Regions from separate parts of the Bradyrhizobium commune genome, predicted to be linked through region 1. Evidence: predicted binding sites of a transcription regulator. Region 1 holds the regulator's gene; each other region holds the start of a gene.
The links. The regulator LexA, encoded in region 1, represses DNA repair genes until DNA is damaged. The targets are predictions, from matches to a motif close to TGTTCNNNNTGTGTTCNG.

Region 1 (7,177 bases):
CGATGCTGTTCATGGCCTCCATGATCGCGGGGCTCGCGACCACGCCCTATGCCGCCTTCCACTTCCATCGCATCACGCCCTACGGCGTGCTCGCCAATCTCGGCGCGATGCCGGTGGTCTCGGCGCTGGTGATGCCGGCGGGGCTGTTGGGATTGCTGGCCGCCCCCTTCGGCCTCGACGGCGTGTTCTGGTGGCTGATGGGGATCGGCATCGACTGGATGATCGCCGTCACGCGCTGGGTGGCCGCGCTGCCCGGCGCGGTCGGCCACGTCGGTGCCTTCGGCACCGGGCCGCTGGTCGCCGCGAGCCTCGGCCTCGTCCTGATGGGCCTGCTGCGCACGCCCTTGCGCTGGTCCGGCGCGCTCGTGCTGGCGGCCGCGATCGTCTGGGGACTGTCCGTCCGGCAACCCGACATTCTGATCGCCGGCGACGGCTCGAGCGTGGCGGTGCGGGGCAAGGATGGGCAGCTGCATTTGATCAGGGCCAGCAAGGACAGCTTTCTGCTGAAGGAGTGGCTCGCGGCCGATGCCGATCCGCGTGATGCCGGCAGTGCTTCGCTGGCCGACGGCGTGTCCTGCGACGAGTCCGGCTGCGTAACGCCGCTTGCCGATGGGCGTATGGTCGCATTGGCGCTGCGCATTGACGCGCTGACCGATGATTGCAGCCGCGCCGCGCTGGTGGTGACTACCCGGCCCGCGCCGCCGGATTGCGCAGCCATGGTGGTCGACCGGCCGCATCTTGCACGGCAAGGCGCATTGGCGCTGACGCGGCGCGGCGACGGCTTTGCGGTTCAGGCTGTGAAGGCGAGGGGCACAGACCGTCCCTGGTCGCCGGCGGCGGCCGGCGATGGGGATTCCGAACTGACCCTCATGCCACGGTCGGCGGCTCCGCGCTCCAAGGACGCAACGCCATCGGAGTCCGACCTGCAGGCCGAAGACTGAAATCTTCTCAGCCGATCGGCAGGCGGGTGATGATCGGTTGCCTGTCGGCGATGGTCTGCGGCACGTGCTCACGCTCGCCGACCGGCTGGGTCACCGGCAATTGCAGCACGGTTGCGCGCTGACCTTCGACGAGCTGTGTCACGAGCACGTACTTGCCGTCGGGGAATTCGATCGCATCGTGATGGCGATCGGGAATGTGCGGATCGATCCTGCCGAACTTGCCGACGCGGGAGTTGATGGTGCGCGTCCAGATCCAGCGATTGTCGTAGCGGACGTTGTCGGCGAAGGCGAGCTCCGTTCCCGGCAGCAGGCAGACCGCGACGGACATGTCGGCTTCGGAAGCGAAGCCGCGCGTCGAGGTGCCGCGGAAGGTTGTCGTGACGATCGTCTCGCCGATCTGGGCGGGCCGCGTCGCGACGGCGTGCAGGCTGTAGTCACACATCGGGGTGCTCCTCAATCAGGATAGAGCACCCGCGCCTCTTCTGAGGCGCAGGCCCCTATCAGAGTGGAAGCCTGCAAGCGTCTGCTTGGTTGTGGGCGAATCTGCGGCTGCGGGTCCGCAAGCTCCGATCACATTATCTTTTTCGAATCCGCGAGGAACAAAGCCTGTTCACCTGCATTCTGCGATGCGAGTAAGTTAGCGGCCAGCGGGCGCCGACCAGCCCGAATATTGCCAGGCAGGCTGCGACGGTTGCTCGACCGCATTGCGGGCATTGCGGAATTGTTCGCTGGTCGTCGTCTCCGGTGCCTTGCGGGCATGGCGCTGCGACTGGGCGGCGAAAACTTGCGGCGCCGATGCTGCGATCAACGCCATCGTGACTGTGCTCAGAACGATCTTGCGCATGGTTGTCTCCTCGGCCTTTCAAATCCGCGAAGCAAGGAGTGCTTCGTGCGGTGTGCCGGGGATGTAGCGCTGAAGGGGTGGCCGGATAATCTGTGCAAAACCAGAAAGACTATCCAGCCGAAGCGGACAATCGTCCGCTCCAATCGTTAATGCGCAGTTGCCAACCGCAGCATTCTCAGTATTTGCGGTAAAGCCCGATGAGCTTGCCCTGAATCTTCACGCGGTTGGGCGGCAGGATGCGGACCTCATAGGCGGCGTTGGCGGGCTCGAGCGCAATCGAAGCGCCACGGCGGCGGAAGCGCTTCAGGGTTGCTTCCTCGTCGTCGATCAGCGCCACCACGATGTCACCGGTGTCGGCAGTCTCGTTGCGCTGGATCAGCGCCATGTCGCCGTCGAGGATGCCGGCCTCGACCATGGAATCGCCGCGCACCTCGAGCGCGTAATGCTCGCCCGAGCCGAGCATGTCCGGCGGCACGCTGATGGTGTGGCTGCGGGTCTGCAACGCCTCGATCGGCGTGCCGGCCGCGATGCGGCCCATCACGGGGACCGCAACGGGACGCTCGCCGTCGTCTGCCGGCGGGCTGGAGGTCGTGCGCACCTTGCCGAGGTTGCCCTCGATCACGCTCGGCGTGAAGCCGCGGCGGCTACCGGCGGCGGCCTGGAGCTCGGGCAGCTTGATCACCTCGATGGCGCGGGCGCGGTTGGGCAGGCGCCGGATGAAGCCGCGCTCCTCGAGCGCGGTGATGAGGCGGTGGATACCCGATTTGGAGCGCAGGTCGAGCGCGTCCTTCATCTCGTCGAAGGAGGGCGGCACGCCGCTTTCCTTCAGCCGCTCGCTGATGAACCGCAGAAGCTCGTATTGTTTGCGCGTTAGCATCTCGACCAAAATCCCCCGGTTGATGTCGTTCGATTCCGAGACGTTCAGTTCGGCATTAAGCCGCTAGATGCTCGAAACAAATCATGAACGGACACTATATGTTCGATATGTGTTCCGCAACTGCTTAATTTAGCGTGAACGCCGCAAAGTTGGCGGATCGCGTGTGGCGCGGGCTTTCAGAGCGGCAGGCGCAGTATCGCGCAAGGCGAGCCTGCCTCGGCTTTCGGCGCGAATGGCGCGCGCACGAGAAGTGCCTGTGCCGCAGCGAGATTCGCCAGCAGCGAGGAATCCTGATGATCGACGGGGAGGGCGATCAGCGTGCCGTCGTCACGCTCTACCAGACGCGCGCGGAGATAATCCTCGCGCTGGTCATTGGCGCCGACATCGCGGCCGAGCACGGCGTGCTCGCGGCGGTGGTGAATCACGGAGCGGCCCGACAGCGCGCGAATCAGCGGCACCATGAACAGGAAACCGCAAACGTAGGACGACACGGGATTGCCGGGCAGGCCGATCACGCGCATCGCGCCGAGCCGGCCGTGCATCATCGGCTTGCCCGGCCGCATCGCGATCTTCCAGAACGCCATTGCGACGCCCTCGGCCTTGAGCGCGTGCTGGACCAGATCGTGGTCGCCGACGGAAGCGCCACCCGTGGTGATCAGGATGTCGGCGCCGCTCTCGCGCGCGCGGCGGATGCCGGCGGTGGTCGCCTCCAGGGTGTCGGCGGCGACCCCGAGGTCGACGGTGTCGGCACCCTCGCGGCGGGCGAGCGCGTGCAGGGCGTAGCCATTGGAATAGACGATCTGGCCGGGGCCGGGCGTGGTGCCCGGCCGCACCAGCTCGTCGCCGGTCGCGAGGATCGCGACCTTCGGCTGGCGGCGGACAGCGAGGTTTGGATGATTCATGCCGGCGGCGAGCGCGAGATCGCGCTCGGTCAACCGGGCGCCCTTGCGCAACAGCACGTCGCCCTCGCGAAAGTCGATTCCGGCGGGGCGGATGTGCCGCCCGGTGACGGCGGCCTCCTTGACCGTGATGCGTTTGCCGTCAGTGACGGTGTCCTCCTGGATCACGACAGCGTCGGTACCATCGGGAACGACGCCGCCGGTGAAGATCCGCACCGCTTCGCCGGCGCGGACGGTTCCCGCGAACGGCCGGCCAGCCGCGACCTCTCCGATCACGGTGAGCTGCGAATCGATCGCTGCCGCATCGCTTGCACGCACGGCATAGCCGTCCATCGCCGACATCGCCTGCGGCGGCTGCGTGCGCTTTGAAGCAACATCGCGCGCAAGCACGCGATGAAAGGCATCGTCGAGCGCGATCGTCTCCTCAGGCAATGGCTCCGCGCCCGCGAGCACGGCAGCAAGCGCATCGGAAACCGGCATGAGGGCCACGGTGAACTCCCGCTACAAATCGAAGAAACTTGGTCGGCAAGGTTCTAGCTGAGCGGAGGGGCTGAGGCAAAAGGGGCGGCCGCCGGCAGGAGTCTTTCCGTCAGTGCCGACCCAGGTCAATTTCCCCAAGTCAATTTCGAATTGCTGTTGGCACCCGTGAGCGGCCAGTGGCGGCTGTTCGGATTATCCGCCAATCTCGGCACCGGTGCTACCGGCTGCGGGCCCGTGCCTACACAGTCGCCGACATCGTTCGCGCCGCCACCATCGGCCGAGAAGCAGCCGAGTGCCCGGCTGAAGGCTGGCGCGGAACCTGCAGAGGACTAACGGCGCGGGGCATCACGAGGGCGTTATCGGATTTCCGCTTTTCGGGGCTCCGTCTTCCGCGACATCGGGCGCCCTGGGACCCTGATCCCTGTCGGGCATCGGATCGGCCTGCGATTTCAAGTCGGCCGCCTTGCTCATCAGCTTGGCGGAAAGCTCGGAATCCGAGGTGGTTTTGGCGAATTTGACCAGCAGGGAGGCCTGCCTGGTGAGGTAGGTTTTGCCCAACACTTTGATACGTCCGATGTAGATTACCCAACGGACTCTTAGAGTCCGGAACAGGGCATTCCGTTCCCGGAACTCTGTATGAAAATGCACAAAGTGTTTTGGTTCCTCATTCCCGGAATGAAAATGTTCCGCGAACCGGGTGGTTAGATCCCGAGCGCCTTCAGCGCATGGCCGACATCGTGGGGCGAGATCACATGCACTGCGGTCAGTCCGCGGGCGCGGGCGCCTTCGATATTCTCGGCGAGGTCGTCGAAGAACACGATGCGGTTCGCCGGCACGCCCATCGCGGCAACCACATGGTCGAACGCTTCCGCATCCGGTTTGCGCAAGCCGATACTGGACGACAGATACAGCTCGCGGAAATGGCCGAGCAGATCGGCATATTCCTTGGAGAAGTAGTCGACGTGCGGGCGGTTGGTGTTGGAGAAGGCGTAGAGCGGCATCCGCTTCGCCGCGCGGGGCAGCAGTTCCGCGATGTCGGGCATCTCGCCGGCGAAGATCGCGTTCCAGCCCTCCAGGAACTGCGCGTCCGAAATGCCGATCCCGAGCGATGAGCGCAGCGAGGCGAAATAGTCGGCGTCGCTGATCTTGCCCATCTCATGCAGCCGGTAGGCCTCGTCGCGCACATAGCGCGCGACGATGGCTTCGGGCTTGAGGCCCGCATATCCCGCCCAGCACGCGATCGCCTTGGAGAAATCGATGTCGAGCACGACACGCCCGAGATCGAACAGAAGCGCGTCGGCGCTGCCGGGAGAGAGCGAGGTCATTGCATCCTTTCAGGTCAGTACCGATAGGGCTCGTGATCGTAAAGCGGGAACGCGCTGAACACGCTCGGCGCGTTGGTGGCGGTTGCCGGATGCAGGCAGGATTTGTTGACCTCGGCAAACGAAGTTGCGCCCAGCAGGCCAAGGCAGCGCAGCACCTCGTCCTCCAGCAGCTCCAGCATCCGCGTCACGCCGGCTTCTCCAGCCGCAGCCAGCGCCCAGCATTGCAGCCGGCCGATGCCGACGAGGTCGGCGCCTGCGGCGATCGCCTTGACGACGTCGGTGCCGCGGCAGATGCCGCCATCGACCATGATCTTGGCGCGGCCCTTCACCGCCTCGACGATCTCGGGCAGCACATGCATGGCACCGCGGCCGTGATCGAGCTGGCGGCCGCCATGGTTGGAGACGTAGATCCATTCGACGCCATGATCGACCGCGATCTGGGCGTCCTCGGCGGTGGCGATGCCTTTAAGGATCAGCGGGATATCGAACTTGTCCTTGATCATCTTCACCGTCCGCCACTCCAGGCCCTTCTGGAAGTCGCCGCCGGTGGCGCGCAGCCGGCTCTCGCGAACGTAGCGCTTGGCGATGTCACGCTCGCGACGGCTGTAATGGGCGGTATCGACGGTCAGGCAGAAGGCGGCATAATTGTTCTTCACGGCGCGGGCGACGACATCGGCGACGAAAGCGTCGTCGCCACGGACATAAAGCTGGAACAGGCGCAGCGCATCGGGGGCGGCTTCCGCGGTCTTCTCGAGCCCCGGCTCGGTCACCGAGCTCAGCATGTGCGCCGCACCAAAGGCGCCGGCGCCACGGACGACACTCGCCGCGCCATGTGGATCGAAGACCTCCAGCGCCCCGACCGGGGCCAGCACCACCGGCAGGCGCATCGTGCGGCCGAACCGCTCGACCGAGCCGTCGACCCTGTGCACGTCCCGCAGCACGCGCGGGCGAAACGCGATCTCGTCCAGCGCCATGCGGTTACGGCGCATCGTGGTCTCGGTCTCGGCGGCGCCGACGATATAGTCCCAGGCGTTCTGGTTGAGGTTGGCGCGCGCCTTCTTGATGAATTCGTGCAGATTCTGGAACGGCTCGTTGCTGGCGCCGAGTTCGACGTTCCTGTCCGGCCGGATGCGGGGCGCTTCGTTCATTGTTATCCTCCCGAGAATTTGAAGCCTTATCTGATCGCCTATCGCGTCCGGCCCTCCAAAACCATCCTAAAATCGCATAGCTGCGAGGCGTGGGCCGGCCGACCGATTCTCGCCCCGAGCGAGGCGGTCCGTGAACGTTGCCAAAAGTTTAGGTCCGAACGAAGGGATTTTTGTGAGACTACCCGCCGGCGTGGCAGGCCGGCCTTGAAGAAACCAGAATGGTATTGTGAGAAGCGGATTGGATCGCCATTTGCATGGCGCCCTCAGCCGCCAAGCAACAAAGCGAAAAGGCCAATCAATCCATGCGGAAATCCCTGCTTTTTCCCCTCGGCGCACTCACCGGAGTGTGTCTGACCCTCCTCGTTTCCGGTCCTCAGGGCGGACTTTGGGCGGCACGGGCGGCGGCGGGCGCGGACGATGCTTATTCGCAGCTCAATTTGTTCGGCGAGGTCTTCGAGCGGGTGAAGGCGAGCTATGTCGAGAAGCCCGATAACGCCAAGCTGATCGAAGGCGCGATCACGGGCATGGTGACCTCGCTCGATCCGCATTCGCGCTACATGAACGACAAGGCCTGGACCGAGATGCAGGAGACCACCTCCGGCGAGTTCGGCGGGCTCGGCATCGAGGTCACGATGGAGGAAGGCCTGGTCAAGGTCGTCTCGC
Region 2 (7,177 bases), 2.1 Mb from region 1:
CCCTGCTCTGCGCCCACACCCAGCATCATAGGGTGGGCAAAGGCGCACTTGCGCCGTGCCCACCACCTATCCTGCCTCAGGCAAGTGGTGGGCATGCTTCGCTTTACCCACCCTACGATACCCGAGCGCTTCGCAGCATCGCCGCGCAATGCCGCGCGATCGTCAGTTCTTCGTTCGTTGGGATCACGAAGACATCCACCGCGCTATCGCCGGCATTGATGCGCTCGCGCGCCGCGTCATTCGCTGCCGCGTCGATGCGCACGCCGAGCCAGGCGAGCCGCTCGCCGATGCCGCTGCGGATTTCCCCGGCATGCTCGCCGATACCGCCAGTGAAGACGAGGCCATCCAGCCCGCCCAGCGTGGTCGCCATCATCGCGATCGCCTGCGCCGCTCGGAAGGTGAAGAGATCGACGGCTTCCCGCGCCGCAGCCTCGCTGCTCGCCAGCAGCGTGCGCATGTCCGCGGAGATGCCGGAGACGCCGAGCAGACCGGACTCGTGATAGAGCAGGCGCTGCAGCTCTTCGGCAGACATGGTCTCGTGCTCCAGCAGATAGAGCAGCACGCCGGGATCGATGGTGCCGCAGCGCGTGCCCATGACGAGGCCGTCGAGCGGTGTCAGTCCCATCGTGGTGTCGACGCTGCGGCCGTCGCGCAGCGCGCAGAGGCTCGCGCCATTGCCGAGATGAGCGATGATGGTGCGCTTGGCTGCACGCTCCGGTGCGATTTGGACGAGGCGGCCCGCGACATATTCGAAGGAGAGACCGTGAAAGCCGTAGCGCCGGATGCCGCTCTGTTCATAGCGCCGCGGAATGGCGAAGCGGCTCACGGGCGGCACCAGGCCATGGTGGAAGGCGGTGTCGAAACAGGCGATCTGTATCAGCGCAGGCCGGATCGCCCTGATGGTGCGGACCGGCGCCAGGCAGCGCGGCTGATGCAATGGCGCCAGCGGCGTGAGCGCCTCAAGCTTTGCATGGACGTCCAGGGTCAGTTCGACCGGGGCGGAATAGTCCGGACCACCGTGGACGATGCGGTGACCCACGGCGCGCAAGCTGTGATCGCCGAATTGTCTCTCGCTGAAGGACAGCACAGCGGCCAACAGATGATCGCCGTCCGCATCCGCTTCCGTCCGCTGCTGCTCGAACAGGTCCTCCCCCTTCGGGCTCTTCACGACCAGCCGCGGCTTCGCCTCGTGCTCGTCGAGCTGGCCCTTGCAGAGCAGGGCAGGCTCGCTCGCCGATATGTCGAACAGGCCGAACTTGATGCTCGACGATCCCGCGTTGAGGACGAGGACGGCACCGGGCGCCGGCATCGGCTCAACCCGCCTTGCCCGGCCAGACCCAGTCGCGGATCACGGGCATGTCCTCGCCGTGCTCGCGCACGTAAGCCGCGTGCTCGATCAGCTTGTCGCGGAATTGCTGCTTCACGGGGGCGGCCCTGGTCGCAAGCCCCGGCACGCGATCGATCGCCTCGATCGCGAGGTGATAGCGGTCGAGCTCGTTGAGCACGACCATGTCGAACGGCGTCGTCGTGGTGCCTTCCTCGGCAAAGCCGCGCACATGCATTCCGGCATGATTTGTGCGGTTATAGGTCAGCCGGTGGATCAAATAGGGATAGCCGTGATAGGCGAAGATCACCGGTCTGTCGCGCGTGAACAGGCTGTCGAAGTCGCGATCGGAAAGACCGTGCGGATGCTGCTCCTTGGGTTGCAGCGTCATCAGGTCGACAACATTGACGACGCGGATCTTCAAATCCGGCAGCGCCTTGCGCAGGAGATCGACGGCGGCGAGCGCTTCCAGGGTCGGCACGTCGCCGGCGCAGGCCATCACGACGTCAGGCTCGTGGCCCGCGTCCTCGTTGCCAGCCCATGTCCAGATGCCGATGCCGGCATCGCAATGCGTGGCGGCGTCCTGCATCGACAGCCATTGCGGCGCCGGCTGCTTGCCGGCGACGATGACGTTGATGCGGTCGTAGGTCCGGAGGCAATGGTCGGCGATCCACAGCAGCGTGTTGGCATCCGGCGGGAAATAGATGCGGACGATGTCGGCCTTCTTGTTGGCGACGAGATCGACGAAGCCGGGATCCTGATGGCTGAAGCCGTTATGGTCCTGCCGCCAGACATGCGAGGTCAGGAGATAATTGAGCGAGGCGATCGGGCGCCGCCAGGCGAGGTGCCGTGTCACCTTCAGCCATTTGGCGTGCTGGTTGAACATGGAATCCACGATGTGGATGAAGGCCTCGTAGCAGGAGAAGAAGCCGTGTCGTCCCGTGAGCAGATAGCCTTCGAGCCAGCCCTGGCAGAGATGCTCGCTCAGGACTTCCATCACGCGGCCATCCTGGGCGAGGTGCACGTCGTAGGATTCGATCGGCTCCATCCAGGCTCGTTCGGTGACCTCGAACACGGCATCGAGCCGGTTTGACGCCGTCTCGTCCGGCCCCATGATGCGGAAGTTGCGCTCTTGTGCGTTGAGGCGGATGACGTCGCGCAGGAATTTGCCGAGCTCGCGGGTCGCTTCTCCGGTGACGGCGCCGGGCTGCGGCACGTCGAGCGCAAAACTGCGGAAGTCCGGCAGCTTCAGCTCCTTCTTCAACAGGCCGCCATTGGCGTGCGGATTGGCGCCCATGCGGCGGTTGCCTTCGGGCGCGAGTGCCTGAAGCTCGGTAATCAGCGCGCCATTGGCATCGAAAAGCTCCTCGGGCTCGTAGCTGCGCATCCAGTCTTCGAGAATCTTCAGATGCGCGGGATTTTCGCGGCAGCTCGCAACCGGCACCTGGTGCGCACGCCAAAAACCTTCGACCTTCTTGCCATCGACTTCCTTGGGGCCGGTCCAGCCCTTCGGGCTGCGCAGCACGATCATCGGCCAACGCGGCCGTTCGACGCTGTTGCGTCCGTCGCGGGCGTAGCGCTGGATCGAGTGGATGCTGGCGATTGCGACATCGAGCGCATCGGCCATGGCCTGGTGCATCAGCTTGGGATCGTCGCCTTCGACGAATAGCGGCTCGTGGCCGAGCCCGCGGAAGAGATCGCGGATATCGCTGTCGGGCATTCGCCCGAGCACGGTCGGATTTGCGATCTTGTAGCCGTTGAGATGCAGGATCGGCAGCACCGCGCCGTCATGGGCCGGGTTGAGGAACTTGTTGGAGTGCCAGGAGGCCGCGAGCGGGCCAGTCTCGGCCTCGCCGTCGCCGACGACGCAGGCGACGATCAAATCGGGATTGTCGAGCGCGGCACCATAGGCATGCACCAGCGCGTAGCCGAGCTCGCCGCCCTCGTGGATCGAGCCGGGCGTTTCCGGCGCAGCGTGGCTCGGAATGCCACCGGGGAAGGAGAACTGCCTGAACAGTTTTCGCAATCCGTCCGTATCGCGCCCGATATCCGGATAGATCTCGCTGTAGCTGCCTTCCAGATAGGTGTTGGCGACCATGCCCGGGCCGCCATGGCCGGGACCGCAGACATAGAGCATGCTGAGATCCAGTGCGCGGATGACGCGGTTGAGATGGGCGTAGATGAAGTTCAGCCCGGGCGTCGTGCCCCAATGGCCGAGCAGGCGCGGCTTGATGTGGTCGGGCCGCAACGGCTCGCGCAGCAGCGGGTTGTCGAGCAGATAGATCTGCCCGACGGAGAGGTAGTTGGCGGCGCGCCAGTAGCGGTCCAGGAGATCGAGTTCTCTGCTCGCTGGGGTCGATTGTTGTTGATTTGTCATACTCATGGAGACCTCCACCCAGCGATCGTGATCAACCTTGTTCCGGGGAGATCGATCCCAAAATTGATCCTGCTCGCCATCAAACGGGATCGCGGCCACGCGATGTTGCGGGAGGTCAAAGGTGCGCGCGCGAAGTTTGGGCAGCGCTACTGTGCATGGGGTTGTTTTCGCGTTTTTTGTTTGTGTTCTTGATTTGTTCTGTGTGCGTGCTATCTTGGCTTCATGAGTCCAGCATCCTCTCGCGTTCTCAAGCACCCGCCGGTCACGGCGCCCTCCGAGCCGGCGGGTGCGCCTTCCGCTATGCCCGCCGACTTTCCCGAACTGGCGGTCGCCATCGACCGCCAGCGCAGGCGAGGGCGGGGCGCCCAGTCCAATGCCAGCGGCCGTTATGAGGCCGAGGCGCGCGTCGCCTTCGACGACGGCTGGCAAAGTCTGGACGACCTGCCGCCGTTCAAGACCACCGTCGCGGTCGACACCGCGCGCAAGGTGATCACCCGCAACGAATCCCCTGACATCGGCTTCGATCGCTCGATCAACCCCTATCGCGGCTGCGAGCATGGCTGCGTCTATTGCTTCGCGCGGCCGACGCACGCCTATCTCGGCCTGTCGCCGGGGCTTGACTTCGAGTCGAAACTGTTCGTCAAGCCCGAGGCGCCTTCGCTGCTCGAAAAGGAGCTCGCGGCCGCAGGCTATGAGCCGCGGATGATCGCGATCGGCACCAACACCGATCCCTATCAGCCGATCGAGCGCGAGCGCAAGATCATGCGCGGCATTCTGGAGGTGCTGGAGCGTGCCGGCCATCCCGTCGGCATCGTGACCAAATCGGCGCTGGTGGTGCGCGACATCGACATTCTGTCGCGCATGGCCAAGCGCAACCTCGCCAAGGTCGCGATCTCGGTCACCTCGCTCGATCCGAAACTGGCGCGCACCATGGAGCCGCGCGCGTCCACGCCGCCGAAGCGGCTGGAGGCGCTGAAGCAGCTCTCGGACGCCGGCATTCCGACCACCGTGATGGTCGCGCCGGTGATCCCCGCGCTGAACGATTCCGAGATCGAGCGCATTCTCGATGCGGCCGCCCATGCCGGCGTCAAGGAGGCCTCCTACGTGCTGCTGCGGCTGCCGCTGGAGGTCCGCGATCTCTTCCGCGAATGGCTGATGGCGAACTATCCGGACCGCTATCGCCACGTCTTCACCCTGATCCGCGACATGCGCGGCGGCCGCGACTACGATGCGAAATGGGGCGAGCGGATGAAGGGCACCGGACCGATGGCCTGGACCATCGGCCGCCGCTTCGAGATCGCCTGCGACAGGCTCGGCCTCAACAAGCGCCGCGCGAAGCTGACGACCGATCATTTTGCCAGGCCCAAGCCGGCCGGCGATCAGCTCAGCCTGTTCTGAGTTTGAATAACGGGAATTGTGCTGGGTTCCCGGTTGCGCGAGCGGAGCTGCTTGCGCACGATCCCGGCCATGATTCGGGACAAGTCCGTCAAAAAGCCGACCGAGGACGTTGCCAAGAAGGCCACGCCCGCGAAGGCGAGCTTTCGCCGCGAGCGCGCGCTGATCAAGCGCGGCATCTGGCCGGTCGCGGGCTGCGACGAGGCCGGCCGCGGGCCGCTCGCAGGTCCCGTGGTGGCGGCCGCGGTGATTCTCGATCCCGACCGCATTCCGCGCGGCATCGACGATTCCAAGCGGCTGACCGCGGAGGAGCGCGAAAGACTGTTCGACAGGATCTGCGCCACCGCGCAGGTCTCGGTCGCCGTCGCCTCAATCGCCCGCATCGACCGCGACAACATCCTCCGTGCCTCGCTGTGGGCGCTGAAGCGTGCCGTGGTCGCGCTGCCCGAGACGCCGCGCCATGTCTTCGTCGACGGCCGCGACCGGCTCGATACGGCTTGCGACTGCGAGGCCGTGATCGGCGGCGACGGCATCGTGCTGTCGATTGCCGCAGCCTCCATCGTCGCCAAGGTGACGCGCGACCGGCTGATGTGCGCGCTGGCGCAGGATTGCCCCGGCTACGGCTTCGAGCAGCACAAGGGCTATGGCGTGCCCGAGCATCTCGACGCGCTGAACCGCCTCGGCCCCACCATCCACCACCGCAGCTTTTTCGCTCCGGTCGCGGCGGCACGCGCCAAGCACATGCCCTGGACCGTCGAGCCGGTGCCAGACTTGTTTTCGGCAACGGACGTCGAGGTCAGCGTGGAAGCGGCTGTCGAAATCGAAGCTTCGGCGGGCCCCTAGCGCAGACTGTCGTTGCCACGACGCACGACGCCCTTTATCAAAACACTCCTGAGCGAATAGGGCCGGCTGGACGGGTTGGCTGCATCTTGCGGGCGTTGCATGCGGTTTACCTCCCTGGTCATCGAGCTCATTCGCGCCCGGCCGCGGCTGATCGTGTGGATCGCGGTGCTGTTGCAGGCGGCGATGTGGCTGTTCGTGGCGCTGCTGTTCTACCGCAGCCCGCCCGGCAACCTCGCGACCCTGCTGGCGTTCGGCCGCGAATATCAGGTCGGCACCGATCTCGGCCCGCCCTTGCCGATCTGGCTCGCCGACATCGCCTATCGCGCTGTCGGTGGCCACGTGTTCGGCGTCTATCTGCTCGCCGAGCTCTGCGAGATCGCGACCTTCATCACGCTCTATCATTTGTCCCGTGCCGTGGTCGGCGCCCAGCAGGCGGTGCTGGCCGTGCTGCTGACCATGACGGTGCTGGCCTTCTCCTCGCCCGCGCTCGACTTCGGCCCGCTGGTGCTGGCACGGCCGCTCTGGGCGCTGCTTCTGCTGCATTCCTGGCAGATCATCGGCCAGCGCCGCGGCAATGCCTGGTTCGCCTGGTCGATCGAGGCGGGCCTGTTGCTGCTGACCACGCCTGCGGCGATCTTTCTCCTCGTGCTGCTCGTCGTCTTCGCGCTTGCAACCGCCGGCGGTCGAAGGACGCTGCGCGCGCTCGATCCGCTGTTCGCGCTGATCGTCGTCGCCGTGCTGGCGCTGCCCTATGCGGTCTGGCTGATGCGCGCCGAGACGCTGGTGCCGCCGGCCTTGCCGCAGCTCGCGGAGCTGAACGCCCGCGCCTTTCACGCAGGCTGGCTGCTCGGCGGGCTCATGCTTGGCGCGGCCGCGATCCCGGTGCTGACCTTCCTTAACACCGGCCTGTTCGCCGGCAAGAGCGATGACGCGCCGATCATCTACCGGCCGCCGGTCGAGCCGCTGGCGCAAAACTTCGTCTATTTCTTTGCGCTGGCGCCGGCGCTCGGCGCCGTCCTGATCTCCGGCCTGTTCGGGTTCGATGCCGTCGTCGGCGGCGCCGGCGTCGTGCTGGTGATGTCCGGGCTTGCCGTGGTCGTAGCGGCCGGCGATCTCATCGCGATGCGGCGAGGCCGGATGCTGCGCGTGGTGTGGGCCGCCGCCGTGGTGGCGCCGGCGGCCGGCGTCGTGCTGGCGGTTCTGTTCCTGCCCTGGAGCGGCACCGGCGAGATCGCGAC
Region 3 (7,177 bases), 3.4 Mb from region 1:
CCCGGTGGAAGCGCAGCAGGCCGGCGACGTCGCCGCAAAGCTCGTCGGCGGCCCGGAGAAGGTCGTCAACAACATCGTCGTGCGCGGCCGCGACCAGGTGATGCTCAAGGTCGTGGTCGGCGAAGTGCGCCGCGACATCGTCAAGCAGCTGGGCGTCGACCTCAGCGCCAGCCTGAACGCCGGCACTGCGGTGGTGAATTTCAACAACTCGAACCCGTTTACAGCCAGCGGCGGACCGCTGGTCAGCAACAACGGGCTCGGCGTTGCCGGCCTCACCAAGGGCGTCGCCACCGTCAGCGCCACGATGCGCGCGATGGAAAGCGCCGGCGTGATGCGGACGCTGGCCGAGCCGAGCCTGACGGCGATCTCCGGTGAATCGGCGACCTTCGTCGCCGGCGGCGAATTTCCAATTCCCGGAGGCTACGCCTGCGATCCGACCACACATGTCTGCACCACCCAGATCACCTACAAGAAGTTCGGCATCTCGCTGAACTTCACCCCCGTCGTGCTCAGCGAGGGCCGGATCAGCCTGCGCGTGATGACCGAGGTCTCGGAGCTGTCGAGCCAGAATGCCATCACGGTGTCGCAGGCGCTGTCCTCGAGCTCGACCAACTCGATCACGATTCCCTCGGTCCAGACCCGCCGCGCCGAGACGACGCTGGAAATTCCCTCGGGTGGCTCGATGGCGATGGCCGGCCTGATCCAGCAGCAGACCAAGCAAGCGATCAACGGCCTGCCCGGCGTCGACCAAGTGCCGATCCTCGGCGCGCTGTTCCGCAGCCAGGACTTCGTCAACAACGAGACCGAGCTGATGGTGATCGTGACGCCCTATGTGGTGCGCGCGGTCGCCCAGAAGGACCTGTCGCGGCCCGATGACGGCTTCGCGCCCTCGTCGGATGCGCAGTCGGCGCTGCTCGGCCGCATGAACCGCCTCTATGGCATCGCCCGCCGCGTCGATCCGATCAACGGCATGCCCGGCGATTTCGGCTTCATCATCGACTGACACGGGCGGACGTTTTGGGGAACGGGGCGAGAAACGGGGCAAGAGGGGACGAGGCGATGACGAAGACGACACAGGATCGGCGTCGCGGCTTGCGCATCGCGCTGGCACTGGCGGGGCTCGCTGTCACGCTGGGCGCGTGCAACACCACCGGCGACGTTGTCACCACCCAGACGGTGCCGATCGACTATCGCATGCGCCACCCGATCGCGGTGCAGGAAGGCAAGCGCTCGATCGTGATCTTCGTCGGCAAGGCTCGTGGCGGCCTCTCGACCGCGCAACATGCGGACGTGATGGGCATCGCCCAGGACTGGGTGCGCGAAGGCACCGGCTCGGTTGTTGTCGATGTTCCCATCGACACTGCCAATTCGCGCGCTGCGGCTGCGACCTATCGCGAAATCCGCGCCGTGCTTGGCGCCGGCGGCGTACCCTCGCGCGCCATCGTCCAGCATCCCTATCGTCCCGAGGATCCCGGCCTGCTGCCGACCATCCGGCTGAGCTATTCCAAGATCGCCGCGGTCGCCGGACCCTGCGGCTTGTGGCCCGAGGACATGGGTCCGTCCATCGTCGATCCCGGCTACAACGAGAACCGGCCCTATTTCAATCTCGGTTGCGCCACCCAGCGCAATCTCGCGGCGATGATCGACAACCCCGCCGACCTCGAGCAGCCGCGCGCCGAAACCCCGGCCTACACCGCACGGCGCGACATCGCCTTCGACCGCTACCGCAAGGGCACGGCGACCACGACCACCTATCCCGAAGCCGAAAAGGCCAAACTCAGCGATACAGGCAAATGACGGGCATTCACGACGAAGAAGCGGACGATCCGCAGCACCCCGACGAGCACATTGCGCCGGTCCCGCGCATCTCGGTGCAGGCGTTTTGCGAGACCGAGCAGACGCTCGCCGCGGTGACCGCGGCGGGGCAGGATCGCCGTCTCGCGAAAGCGCATCTGACCGCGAAGAGCGGCGGCCTGGCTGCGGCAATCGAAGTCTATGACACGATGCCGACGCCGAACGTGATCGTGATCGAATCCGACGGCACGCGCGACATCCTCGAGGGCCTCGACGACCTCGCCGGCGTCTGCGATCCCGGCACCCGCGTGGTCGTGATCGGCAATCCCGGCGACACCGCACCCTATCGCGAGCTGGTCCGCCGCGGCGTCAACGACTACGTGATCGGGCCGGTCGAGACCATCGACGTGGTGCGCTCGATTTGCAGCCTGTTCTCGGCCTCGGAGGCCATCATCACCGGCCGCGTCATCGCGGTGGTCGGCGCCAAGGGCGGCGTCGGTGCCTCCACCGTCGCGCACAACGTGGCCTGGACGATTGCGCGCGACCTCGCGCTCGATTCCGTCGTGATCGATCTCGACCTCGCCTTCGGCACCGCCGGCCTCGACTACAACCAGGATCCGCCGCAGGGCATCGCCAACGCGGTGCTGTCGCAGGACCGGCCGGACACGGCGCTGATGGAGCGCCTGCTCGCCAAATGCACCGAGCGCCTCAGCCTGCTCGCGGCACCCGCGACCCTAGATCGCGTCTATGATTTCGGCGCCGAAGCCTTTGACGCGATCTTCGACACGCTGCGCATGACCACGCCCTGCATCGTGCTCGACGTGCCGCATCAATGGTCGGCCTGGACCAAGCGCGCGCTGGTCAATGCCGACGACATCGTGATCGTGGCCGAGCCCGATCTCGCCAATCTGCGCAACACCAAGAACATGCTGACCGTGCTCAAGGCGGCGCGGCCGAACGACCGGCCGCCGCTCTACTGCATCAACCAGGTCGGCATGCACAAGCGCGCGGAGATCGACGTCAAGTCCTTCGCCAAGACGATGGAGAGCCAGCCGCTCGCGGTGATTCCGTTCGATTCAAAACTGTTCTCGGCCGCGGCCAATAACGGCCAGATGATCGCGGAAATCTCCAAGAGCCACCGCACCACCGAGCTGTTCCAGAACATGGCGAACCGTCTCGCCGGACGCGGCGAGGTGAAGAAGCCGAAGCGTTCGCTGCTCGGGCCGCTGCTGAAGAAGCTGAAGGGCAGGCCGGGACGCGGATCCGCACCGCACCGCAAGGCGTCGTAACATAGCGTTTTCGAGCGAAGTGGATACCGGTTCGCGTCAAGAAAACGCGTCAAAAAAAGAAGGGCGGATTACTTGTCCGCCCGCTACTGCTTCTTCGCCAGCAGCTGCCGCAGCGCCGTGACCTTGGCCGCGGCCTGGTCCGGCGGCAAATCTGCCTTCACGAGGATTTCAGCCTCGGCCTCGCGGCCCTGCAATCCCAGCACGAGCGCGAGATTGGCACGGACCCGCGCATCGTTCTGATTGCGCTGATAGGCGCGGCCGAGCACCTGTTCGGCCTTCGGCAGATTGTTTTGCAGCACATAGGACAGGCCGAGATTAGACAGCACGGTCGGCTCGTCGGGCACGATCTTCAGTGCCGTGGCATAATATTGCTGCGCTTCCTCGTTGCGGCCGAGCTGGTCGAGCGCCGCACCCTGCGCCGACAGGATGCGCCAGTCGGGATCCTCGGGCGTATGCGCGCGGCTCAGCACGTCGAAGGCCTGCTGGAAATTGCCGTTGTCGGCGAGCGCACGGCCGTAGCCGGCAAGCAGCGCCCTGTTGCTGGGATGGGCAAGCACGGCCTGCTCCATCACCGCGACCGCCTGGGCGCGCTGGCCGGTGTCGCGCAGCGCCTTGCCATAGTCGAGCGCGACATTGGGATCGCCGGGCTTGGCGCGATACCGCTCGCGCAGCGCATCCATGTCCGGCTTCGCGTCGGCTTTGGCGGCCGGCTCCGACTTGACGCCGAGCGCGCCGGTCACGTCCTCCAGGCTCGTGGTCTGGCAACCGCCGAGGACGAGCACCAGGAGCGCGGGGAACAGCAATCTTGCCCGGGGGGAGGCAAGGGACGAACGCTTGGACATACTCTGATCACCGCCGGCGGACTGATCAGAGATGCTTTGCCGATTAACGCTAAAGTCCGGTTAAGGAATCGCGCCGCTCGGGACTAGTCGGTGAATTCCGCACCGAATTCGCAGCCGATGCGCCAGCGCAGGCGGCACTGGCGGGAATAATCCGGCGCGAAGATGATGGTGAATTGCGGAGGCACTTCCAGAAACTCCGCCACCACCTTCACACCCCCGTCCGAGATATCCGTGATCGTGCAGTCCCGCGGCAGCGAGCCCGCGCCAAAATGAATCTTGGCGAGCCGCGTGCACACCCGTCGTTCGCTTCTGCGGCGATTTGCAAGCATTTGAATTGTTCACCCGTTAGATCACGGCCCATCCCGCAGCCCTAGGAGTAGCGGACATTCGTTGGAATGTGCTGAGGACAGCCGCTCGCATTCGAGGCGTAGTCGACGCTTAGTGTCTTCGTCCCGTTTACGGGTCGTTAGGGAATCCGGCCCCTCCGCTCTCGTTCCCGTATTGTTCTTGTCAGGGCCGTCGGCGTCTGCTACCCTCGATTGTGCGAGGGGGCAGCATGGTTCAGCGGGTTTCGACAGTCGCCTTTGAGGGGATCGAGGCCCGCGCGGTCGACGTGCAGGTACAGGTCGCGCCAGGCCTGCCGGCCTTTGCCATCGTCGGCCTGCCGGACAAGGCGGTATCGGAGGCGCGGGAGCGGGTGCGCTCGGCGCTGATCGCCTCGGGGCTGGCGCTGCCGGCGCGGCGGATCATCGTCAATCTGGCGCCGGCGGACCTGCCCAAGGAAGGCAGCCATTACGATTTGCCGATCGCGCTCGGGCTGATGGCGGCGATCGGCGCGATCCCGCCGGATGCGCTGACCGGCTTCACCGTGCTTGGCGAGCTCGGCCTCGACGGCTCGATCGCACCTGTCGCCGGCGTTCTTCCCGCCGCGATCGGCGCCAATGTGCGCGAGGAAGGCCTGATCTGCCCGGCGGCCTGCGGCTCGGAAGCAGCCTGGGCCAGCCCGGACATCCAGATCATCGCCGCGCGCTCGCTGATCCAGATCGCCAACCATTTCAAGGGCACGCAAGTGCTGTCGCGGCCAGTGCCGAAGGTGCATGAGGCCGCGGCCTCCCCGCTCGATTTGCGCGACATCAAGGGCCAGGAGAGCGCCAAGCGGGCGCTGGAGATCGCGGCCGCCGGCGGACATCACCTCCTGATGATCGGCGCGCCCGGCGCCGGCAAATCGATGCTGGCGGCGCGACTGCCTTCGATCCTGCCGCCGCTGTCGCCGGGCGAGCTGCTCGAGGTCTCCATGATCGCCTCCGTCGCCGGCGAGATCGAGGGCGGCGCGCTGACGTCGAAGCGACCGTTCCGTTCGCCACATCATTCAGCAAGCATGGCAGCACTGACCGGCGGCGGCGCGCGCGCAAGACCCGGCGAGATCTCGCTGGCGCATCAGGGCGTGTTGTTCCTCGACGAGCTGCCGGAGTTCGACCCGCGCGTGCTGGATTCGCTGCGCCAACCCCTGGAGAACGGCGAGGTCTCGGTCTCCCGCGCCAACCATCGCGTGACCTATCCGGCGCGCTTCATGCTGGTCGCGGCGATGAATCCCTGCCGCTGCGGCAATGCGTTCGAGCCCGGCTATGCCTGCAAGCGCGGTCGCATCGATCGCTGCACCGGCGACTATCAGGCGCGCATCTCCGGCCCGCTGATGGATCGCATCGATCTGCGCATCGAGGTGCCGGCGGTGACCGCGGCCGATCTGATCCTGCCGCCGCCCGCGGAAGGCTCGGCCGAAGTCGCCGCGCGTGTGGCGGCTGCGCGCGACATCCAGCTCGCGCGTTACGCCGATGTCGGCCTGCCGCATGTCCGCACCAATGCCGAGGCGCCGGCCTCCGTGCTGGAAGACATCGCCAAGCCCGATGCGCAGGGCCAAAAGCTGCTGCGCGATGCCGCCGAGACCATGCGGCTGTCGGCGCGCGGCTATCACCGCGTGTTGCGGGTGGCACGCACGCTCGCCGACCTCGACGGCACTGAGAAGATCGGCCGGCTGCATCTCGCCGAGGCGCTGTCCTACCGCGCACTCGCGGAGGATGTACGCCAGCTGGCGTAAGGGCTTCGCGCGTCAACCCGGCGGTAAGGAGTTTCCTTTACCCTCTGCAAACCATAAGGCCCAACAGTTCCCATCTGGGCCCGGCGAGTAGAGTGTCATGTTGCGTTTCAAGATCCTGGCCTCGGTTGTTCCCCTGTTGGCAGCTGCGGTGTTCGCCCGCAGCGAGATCGGATCGGTGTCGCATCCCTGCATCGCCATCGGCGAGACCTCGGTCGAGCTGACATCCCTGTTCTGGACCGCCGGCGTCCAAGTCGCCTTCACCGACGATCCCGCACTGGCCAATGTGCGGGTCCAGATCACCGACGATGCAGACGCGGCCGACTTCGCCGTCGTGGACGACGGTCTCGGTTCGGAACCGGACTCCTGCCAGGCCAATCCGTCGACCCGTCTTGTCACGATTGCCGCGCAGCCGGTGGACGGCGGTCCGGTCATCTACCTCTCCACCGACGGCCCGGCCGACTACCGCGTCTATGTCCGCTCGAAGACGCTCTCGCAGCAAGAGGCCGCAGCCCTGATCGTCGGCGCTCATGGCGGCCACCGCCCGTCCCCTCTCCAGGCCGCCTCGCTCTGAAGCGTTAACACCTCGTCAACCCTGTTTGGAGGCGGCGCCTGCGCCTCAAGCTGTTCGCAAGGTCGGCGAGACATCGTCGCGCGCGGCGGCAGTGGGGTTTCGGACAAGAGTCGGGGTCGGTGCGATGGGTGGGACGTTCCGGATCAAGGTGCGCATGCGCCGCTTCAGGCGCCGCCACCCCAGGATCGCCTTTGCGATCCGCTCGTTCATGATCTTCTCGGCGACGTTCGGCGGCGCCTACGGCTTCGTCTCCGGCAGCCGCTCGGAAAATTCCGGCTACGATCCCAACACCTTTGCGATCGGCGCGAGCTTCCTGTTCGCGCTCGCCTGCCTCGGCCTCGCCACGCTCAGCATGCGGCTGCGCTTCGTCAACAAGCGGCTGCGCACGCTCGCCGCGCACAACGAAGCCCTGATCGACCGCAATTGGGAACTGAAGGAAGCCGAAGAGCGCGCCCGCAGCCTCTTCGAGTCGCAAGGCGATCTCATCGTGCTGCGCGACCATCAGGGCCGCATCACCTTCGCCAACGACGCCTATTGCGCGCTGTCCGGACAGGCGCGCAACGCGCTGGTCGGTACGCGGTTTGAC

Region 2: IC761_RS26685 (PA0069 family radical SAM protein) is a predicted target of LexA. The motif match lies at 3,885-3,902, and genes of this name have one in related genera.
Region 3: IC761_RS00900 (YifB family Mg chelatase-like AAA ATPase) is a predicted target of LexA. The motif match lies at 4,417-4,434, and genes of this name have one in related genera.

What each region holds. Positions count from the first base shown of each region.
Region 1 is NZ_CP061379.1:3,603,932-3,611,108, forward strand. It holds gene IC761_RS16950 (ComEC/Rec2 family competence protein) at 1-941, shown strand, start outside; gene IC761_RS16955 (hypothetical protein) at 949-1,383, opposite strand; gene IC761_RS16960 (hypothetical protein) at 1,579-1,785, opposite strand; gene lexA (transcriptional repressor LexA) at 1,961-2,662, opposite strand; gene IC761_RS16970 (molybdopterin molybdotransferase MoeA) at 2,839-4,050, opposite strand; gene IC761_RS16975 (hypothetical protein) at 4,387-4,602, opposite strand; gene IC761_RS16980 (HAD-IA family hydrolase) at 4,743-5,366, opposite strand; gene IC761_RS16985 (alpha-hydroxy acid oxidase) at 5,381-6,514, opposite strand; gene IC761_RS16990 (S41 family peptidase) at 6,817-7,177, shown strand, end outside.
Region 2 is NZ_CP061379.1:5,669,500-5,676,676, reverse strand. It holds gene IC761_RS26695 (acetate/propionate family kinase) at 113-1,309, opposite strand; gene IC761_RS26690 (phosphoketolase family protein) at 1,314-3,701, opposite strand; gene IC761_RS26685 (PA0069 family radical SAM protein) at 3,924-5,099, shown strand; gene rnhB (ribonuclease HII) at 5,169-5,939, shown strand; gene IC761_RS26675 (glycosyltransferase family 39 protein) at 6,039-7,177, shown strand, end outside.
Region 3 is NZ_CP061379.1:191,410-198,586, forward strand. It holds gene IC761_RS00875 (type II and III secretion system protein family protein) at 1-1,003, shown strand, start outside; gene IC761_RS00880 (CpaD family pilus assembly protein) at 1,060-1,797, shown strand; gene IC761_RS00885 (CpaE/TadZ family protein) at 1,794-3,083, shown strand; gene IC761_RS00890 (tetratricopeptide repeat protein) at 3,167-3,925, opposite strand; gene IC761_RS00895 (PilZ domain-containing protein) at 4,009-4,254, opposite strand; gene IC761_RS00900 (YifB family Mg chelatase-like AAA ATPase) at 4,482-6,020, shown strand; gene IC761_RS00905 (hypothetical protein) at 6,118-6,591, shown strand; gene IC761_RS00910 (ATP-binding protein) at 6,716-7,177, shown strand, end outside.